Regions from separate parts of the Bradyrhizobium sp. I71 genome, predicted to be linked through region 2. Evidence: riboswitches for the same ligand, from Rfam matches in the RefSeq annotation. Region 2 holds a riboswitch; the other holds the start of a gene.
The links. A riboswitch is a leader RNA that binds a small molecule or an ion and turns the genes downstream of it on or off. The one in region 2 is predicted to bind S-adenosylmethionine.
Positions count from the first base shown of each region.

Region 1 (3,402 bases), 1.5 Mb from region 2:
GAATAGGCGGCGTCGAGCACCAGCAGCACGTGCGAGGGCAGGCCGGCGCGCAGCCGCTTGACCTCGTCGAACGGCAGATAGGTGCCGGTCGGATTGTTGGGGTTGGCGAGCCAGACCAGTTTTGTCCGTGGCGTCACGGCCTTCAGGATGGCGTCGACGTCAGCGGTGAGGTTGGTCTCCTGCGCGACGACGTTCTTGGCGCCGACCGCCATGGTCGCGATCGGGTAGACCAGGAAGCCGTGCGTGGTGGAGATCGCCTCGTCGCCGTGGCTGAGATAGGTGTGGGCGAGCAGGTTGAGGATCTCGTCCGAACCGGCGCCGCAGATGATGCGGTTGGGATCGAGCCCGAAAGAACGGCCGATCGCCTCGCGCAGCACGCGCGAGGTGCCTTCCGGATAGTCCTCCAGATGATCCGCCACGCGCTTGAACGCCTCGATCGCCTTGGGCGAGGGGCCGAACGGCGTCTCGTTGGCCGAGAGCTTGAACACCTTGCGGCCCGGCTCCGGCACCGGGCTCTTGCCGGGGGTGTAGGGCGCAATATCGAGAATGCCGGGATTCGGCACGGGGCGGGACATCTTCAACTCCGAAATGGCGAGGCGCGCGATTTACGATGTCGCCCCGGTCGGGGGCACCGTATAGCGCGTTGCGTGGCTGCCGACGAGAGCCGTGGAGCGTACCGAGGCCCCCGCCTCGATCAGGGCAGCCCTGATCTTGTCGATGCTGGTCGCGCTGGTGACCGAGACCAGCAGCGCCGCCCCATCGAAGGCGGTATCGGGCACCGCCACGATCTCGGCGAGCGGCGACAGGGCGCGCGCGACCTCGGCGTTCCAACCGGAGACGCGCACGCTGAAGGTCTCGACCTCCGTCACCAGGGCGCTGTCGGGAACGCGCGAGACCGCGAACACCGGCATCGCCGCCGGATGATCGGCACGTTCGACGAAGGGCATTCGCGCGATGATCTTCGGCGCGCCAGCTTCCTCCAGCAAGAGCCACCACGGCGTGCGGCTGGAGGTCGCCGAGACCAGCGCCAGATCGCCCTTGGATTTCGCCGCCGCTTCGACCGCGGCCTGCGCGCTGAAATGCGCGACGTAAGGCACCGTAAAGCCGAAATGGAAGCGCGCGGAATCGCGCATTGCAGGCTCGCTCACCGAGATGTCGGCATGCACGGAGAACGGCGCCTGCACATAGGTGAAGGTCGAGATGATGACGCGCCAGATGCTCTCGACCGTGTCGAGCGGCAGGATGCCGCAATGGCGCCGCACGAGGTCGCGCATCATGGCGGCCTCGCGCGCCGGGCGGAATGCCGAGCCGACCTCCTGGGTCTGCTTCACCTGGATCAGGCGGTCGATGATGTCGCCGCGCTGCATCAACAGGCGATGCATGGCCTCGTCGATCGCGTCGATCTCCTTGCGCAGTTCCTGCAGCGATGGCGGCGCGGGCGGACGTTGGGACATGTCTGGCTGTCGATCGTTCGGAATGGGGAGTGTCCTGATTAGGCAGTCGGGGCGGCGAAAGCAAAGAGAAATGACGGCCTTTTTGGTCGATCAGATGGAGACGAATTCGATCGATCCGGACCGCGACTTGACGAAAACCGCCCAAGACGGTAGCTTTTGCTTGTTCCGTGGTCATTTGAGCCGGCCGGCTTGCAGCCACGTTAAAAAACTCGCTAAACAGGCCGGGGACGCTTCCGATCCCGGCCGAACCTATCGTTCAGGCCGGGTTTTTCATGGCCTGATTTCAGCGGCGGTCTGACGGCAGTCGCAAACGAGGTCGATGATGGTTGGCGTCAAGTCCGTACCCAGTCCTGCGATCAGCGCCGACGAACGGTCGCACGAGGTGGATCACCCGAGCTCGCAGGTCGCGCATTTCGGCGCCGAGCAGCCGCTGCGGCTCGATTGCGGCGTCGATCTCACCCCGTTCCAGATCGCCTACCAGACCTATGGCGAACTCAACGCCGATCGCTCCAACGCCGTTCTGATCTGCCATGCGCTGACCGGCGACCAGCACGTCGCCAATGTGCATCCCGTCACCGGCAAGCCTGGCTGGTGGGAGACGCTGGTCGGCCCCGGCCGGCCCATCGATCCCAAGCACTACTTCATCATCTGCTCCAACGTGATCGGCGGCTGCATGGGCTCGACCGGGCCGGCGTCGATCAATCCCGCCACCGGCAAGGTCTGGGGCCTGGATTTCCCCGTCATCACCATCCCCGACATGGTGCGCGCGCAGGCGATGCTGATCGACCGGCTCGGCATCGACACGCTGTTTGCCGTCGTCGGCGGCTCGATGGGCGGCATGCAGGTGCTGCAATGGACCTCGGCCTATCCTGCCCGCGTGTTCTCCGCGCTGGCGATTGCCTGCGCGACGCGGCACTCGGCGCAGAACATCGCCTTCCACGAACTCGGGCGCCAGGCCGTGATGGCCGACCCCGATTGGCATGGCGGCGGCTATGCCGATCACGGCATCCATCCGCATCGCGGGCTCGCGGTGGCGCGGATGGCGGCGCACATCACCTATCTCTCGGACGCGGCGCTGCATCGCAAGTTCGGCCGGCGCATGCAGGACCGCGAGCTGCCGACCTTCTCGTTCGACGCGGATTTCCAGGTCGAAAGCTATCTGCGTTACCAGGGCTCGTCCTTCGTCGAGCGCTTCGACGCCAACTCCTATCTCTATCTGACGCGCGCGATGGACTATTTCGACATCGCGGCCGACCATGGCGGCGTGCTGGCGAAGGCGTTTGCGGGAATCCAGACCCGCTTCTGCGTGGTCTCCTTCACCAGCGACTGGCTGTTCCCGACCTCGGAATCGCGCGCGCTGGTGCACGCGCTGAACGCGTCGAGCGCGCGGGTGTCGTTCGCGGAGATTGAAACCGATCGCGGCCACGACGCCTTCCTGCTCGACGTGCCCGAATTCTTCGACATCTCCCGCGCCTTCCTGCAATCGGCAGGCAAGGCCCGCGGGCTCACCGGCAAGGACCGCTAGCAATGTCTGTCCAGGAAGTGCTGCCGCTGGGGGGGCTTTCGTCCGCGCAGTCCGGTCAGTTTCGCGCCGATCATCTGCTGGTCGCCGAGATGGTCAAGCCGGGCTCGAAGGTGCTCGACGTCGGCTGCGGCGAGGGCGACCTGCTTCAGCTGCTTGAGACCCGCGGCATCGACGGGCGCGGCATCGAGCTGTCGCGCGAGGGCGTCAACCGCTGCGTTGCCAAGGGGCTCGCGGTGGTGCAGGGCGACGCCGACACCGACCTCGTCAACTATCCCGACGACGCCTTCGACTACGTGATCCTGTCGCAGACGCTGCAGGCGACGCGGCAGCCGCGTGTGGTGCTGGAGAACCTGCTGCGCATCGGCCGCCGGGCCATCGTCTCGTTCCCGAATTTCGGCTTCTGGAAGATGCGGCTGCAGCTCC
Region 1 is NZ_CP059398.1:4,450,585-4,453,986, forward strand. It holds gene hisC (histidinol-phosphate transaminase) at 1-575, opposite strand, end outside; gene FJV43_RS21510 (chorismate mutase) at 606-1,454, opposite strand; SAM riboswitch at 1,612-1,691, shown strand; gene FJV43_RS21515 (homoserine O-acetyltransferase) at 1,777-2,979, shown strand; gene metW (methionine biosynthesis protein MetW) at 2,982-3,402, shown strand, end outside.
Region 1: it holds a riboswitch for S-adenosylmethionine, as region 2 does, so the genes downstream of both, FJV43_RS21515 (homoserine O-acetyltransferase) here and FJV43_RS14595 (O-succinylhomoserine sulfhydrylase) in region 2, are expected to answer to the same signal.

Region 2 (3,402 bases):
CGATTCGGCCAAACGTGGTTGGGAATTGTTCAACAACAAGGCGCGTTGCAATCTTTGCCATGCGCTGACGGATAGAGAGCGCGATCCGACTGTCTTCACCGATCACGATTTTCACAACATCGGCATCGGCATCCTTCGGCATCGCGTCGGTGCGCTGGCGGAGCAGGCCGAGCGCGAGCTGGCGCAGGGACGTGCGCTGGATGTCGACAACGCGGCGATCGCGAACGAAATGTCGGTTCTGGGACGTTTCCTGATCACCAAGCGGCCGGGCGACATTGCGTCCTTCAAGACGCCCGGCCTGCGAAATATCCTGGTGACCGCGCCCTACTTTCACGACGGATCGATGGAAACGCTGTGGGACGTCATGGATCACTACAACAAGGGCGACGGCGTCGCTGACGCGTGGCTCGATGAGGACATCCAGCCGCTGGCGCTGACGGAGACCGAGATCGACGACGTGGTGGCGTTGATGGCGGCACTGACCAGTCCGCAGTACAAGGACGCCGGCGACAAGGAGTATGCGCGACAGCTCGCACTAACCAGGGTGAACCGTCCGCAGCGCGATACGGCACGCGCCTTTGGTCCGAAGCCGCCACGGCCGAAGCCGCCGCTTTGAGCCATGGTGCACGCGCAGCGCTTGCTGACACTTACACCCGAAAATGCTTGCTCAGCTTCAGGCCCTGCGCCTGGTAGTTGGAACCGATGCGCTGGCCGTACATCGCGTCGGGGCGGGCGAGCATCTTTTCATAGACGAGGCGGCCGACGATCTGGCCGTGCTCGAGGATGAACGGCACTTCGCGCGAGCGCACCTCAAGCACGGCCCGCGAGCCCTGCCCGCCGGCGCCGGCATAGCCGAAGCCGGGATCGAAGAATCCGGCATAGTGCACGCGGAACTCGCCCACCAAAGGATCGAACGGCACCATCTCCGCGGCGTAGTCGGGCGGCACCTGCACCGCTTCCTTGGAGGCGAGGATGTAGAACTCGCCGGGATCGAGGATGAGGCTGCCGTCGGGGCGGGCCGAGATCGGCTCCCAGAAGTCTTCGACCGCGTAGCCGGAGCGGCGATCGACGTCGACGACACCGGTGTGGCGCTTGGCGCGATAGCCGACGAAGCCGCTCGCCTTCTCGCCGGAGAGGTCGACGGAGACGGCGACACCGCCGGAGAGGTCGGCATCGTCGATGTCGACGAGGCGCTCGGCGGCATGCAGCGCCTCGAGCTCGTCGGCATTGAGGATGGCATCACCGGTGCGGAAACGCACCTGCGACAGGCGCGAGCCCTCGCGCACCAGCACCGGAAAGGTCTTCGGGCTGATCTCGGCGTAAAGCGGGCCATGATAGCCGGCGCCGATCATGTCGAAGCGGCGGGTGCCGTCGGCGATCACGCGGGTGAAGACGTCGAGCCGGCCGGTCGAGCTCTTGGGGTTGGCTGCCGCGACGATTTCCGGCGGCAGCGCCAGACTTTCCAGCAGCGGCACGATGTACACGCAGTTGGTCTCCAGCACCGCGCCGTCGGCGAGGCTGAACTCGTGCAGCTTCAATTCATCGATGCGTTCGGCGACCGTGGCGCCGGGACCGGGCAGGAAGCTGGCGCGGACGCGATAGGCGATATCGCCGAGGCGCAGATCGAGGCTCGCCGGCTGGATCTGGCTCTCGACGAAGTCGTATTCGGGCAGGATGAGCCCCGCTTCCGCCATCGCCGCGATCATGCGGTCGGGCAGGATACCATTGGCGTCGGCGGCGACCGTGAACGTCAACCGGGGGTCCTCATCAGGGCTCTCTTGCATCCCGACATACGGGAAAAACAGCCTGTTACGGCTAGCCGATGGACGCCTTGACGGAAAGGGCATTGCGGAATATGAGCATCACTTATCCCGTGGTGATTTGAGCCGGCCGGCTTGCAGCCACGTTAAATAAGTCGCTAAACAGGCCGGGGACCTCTGTGATCCCGGCCCGTGGAGATATCCAGGCCGGTTTTTTTGTGACCGTTTGCGCATCGAATGGTCATGTCGGAGGGTCCTATGTCGAAGTCGCCTGCCAACTACCGTCCCGAAACCCGCCTGGTCCATTCCGGGACCCTGCGCTCGCAATTTGGCGAGACGTCGGAGGCGCTGTTCCTCACCCAAGGCTACGTCTACAACAGCGCCGAGGAGTGCGAGGCGCGGTTCAAGGGCGAGGACCCCGGCTTCATCTATTCGCGCTACTCCAACCCCACCATCGCGATGTTCGAGCGCCGCATGATCGAGCTCGAAGGCGCCGAAGCCGCCCGCTCGGCGGCGACCGGCATGGCCGCGGTGACGACCGCGATCCTCGCACCGCTCAAGGCCGGCGATCACGTCGTGGCTTCGCGCGCCCTGTTCGGCTCCTGCCTCTACGTCATCCAGGACTTGTTGCCGCGCTACGGCATCGAGACCACGCTGGTCGACGGGCTCGATCTCGACCAATGGCAGCGCGCGCTGAAGCCCAACACGAAAACGTTCTTCCTGGAGAGCCCGACCAACCCGACCCTCGACGTGCTCGACATCCCCGGGATCGCCGAGATCGCGCACAAGGGCGGCGCGCGGCTCGTGGTCGACAACGTGTTCGCCACGCCGATCTGGCAGAGCCCGCTCGCGCTAGGGGCCGACGTCGTCGTCTATTCCGCCACCAAGCATATCGACGGCCAGGGCCGGTGCCTGGGCGGCATCATCCTGTCGTCGGAAGCCTTCATCGCCGAGCACATCCACAATTTCATGCGCCAGACCGGTCCCTCGATCTCGCCGTTCAATGCCTGGGTCCTGCTCAAGGGCCTGGAGACGCTGGGCGTGCGCGTGCGCGCGCAGACCGAGACCGCAGCGCGCATCGCCGAGGTGCTGGCGAGCCATCCGAAGATCTCGCGGCTGGCCTATCCCGGCCGCGCCGATCATCCGCAGGCAGCTTTGGTGAAGAAGCAGATGCGCGGAGGCTCGACCCTGGTCGGCTTCGAGGTCAAGGGCGGCAAGCAGGCCGCGTTCCGCATGCTCAACGAATTGAAGCTTGCGAAGATCTCGAACAATCTCGGCGACGCCAAGAGCCTCGTCACGCATCCGGCGACGACGACGCATCAGCGCCTGAAGCCGGAGGACCGTGCCGCGCTCGGGATCAGCGAGGGATTCATTCGCTTCTCCGCGGGGCTCGAACATGCCGACGATCTGATCGAGGATCTGACGGCGGCGCTGGAGAAGGCGTGAATGGCGAATAGTGATTGGCGAATAGGTCGATCTATTCGCTACTCGCCATTCCCTATTCGCCCTCTCACATCGGCCGGTACGTCCGCACGTCCGCGGGCACGTTCACCCCGAGCTTGATCTGGCCGACGGAACGGATGATGTCATCACCCAACAGCTGAGCGAAGCAGGCATAGCCCCAATCGTTCATGTGCAGGCC
Region 2 is NZ_CP059398.1:2,971,824-2,975,225, forward strand. It holds gene FJV43_RS14585 (cytochrome c peroxidase) at 1-616, shown strand, start outside; gene FJV43_RS14590 (2'-deoxycytidine 5'-triphosphate deaminase) at 648-1,754, opposite strand; SAM riboswitch at 1,864-1,943, shown strand; gene FJV43_RS14595 (O-succinylhomoserine sulfhydrylase) at 2,019-3,206, shown strand; gene FJV43_RS14600 (SGNH/GDSL hydrolase family protein) at 3,271-3,402, opposite strand, start outside.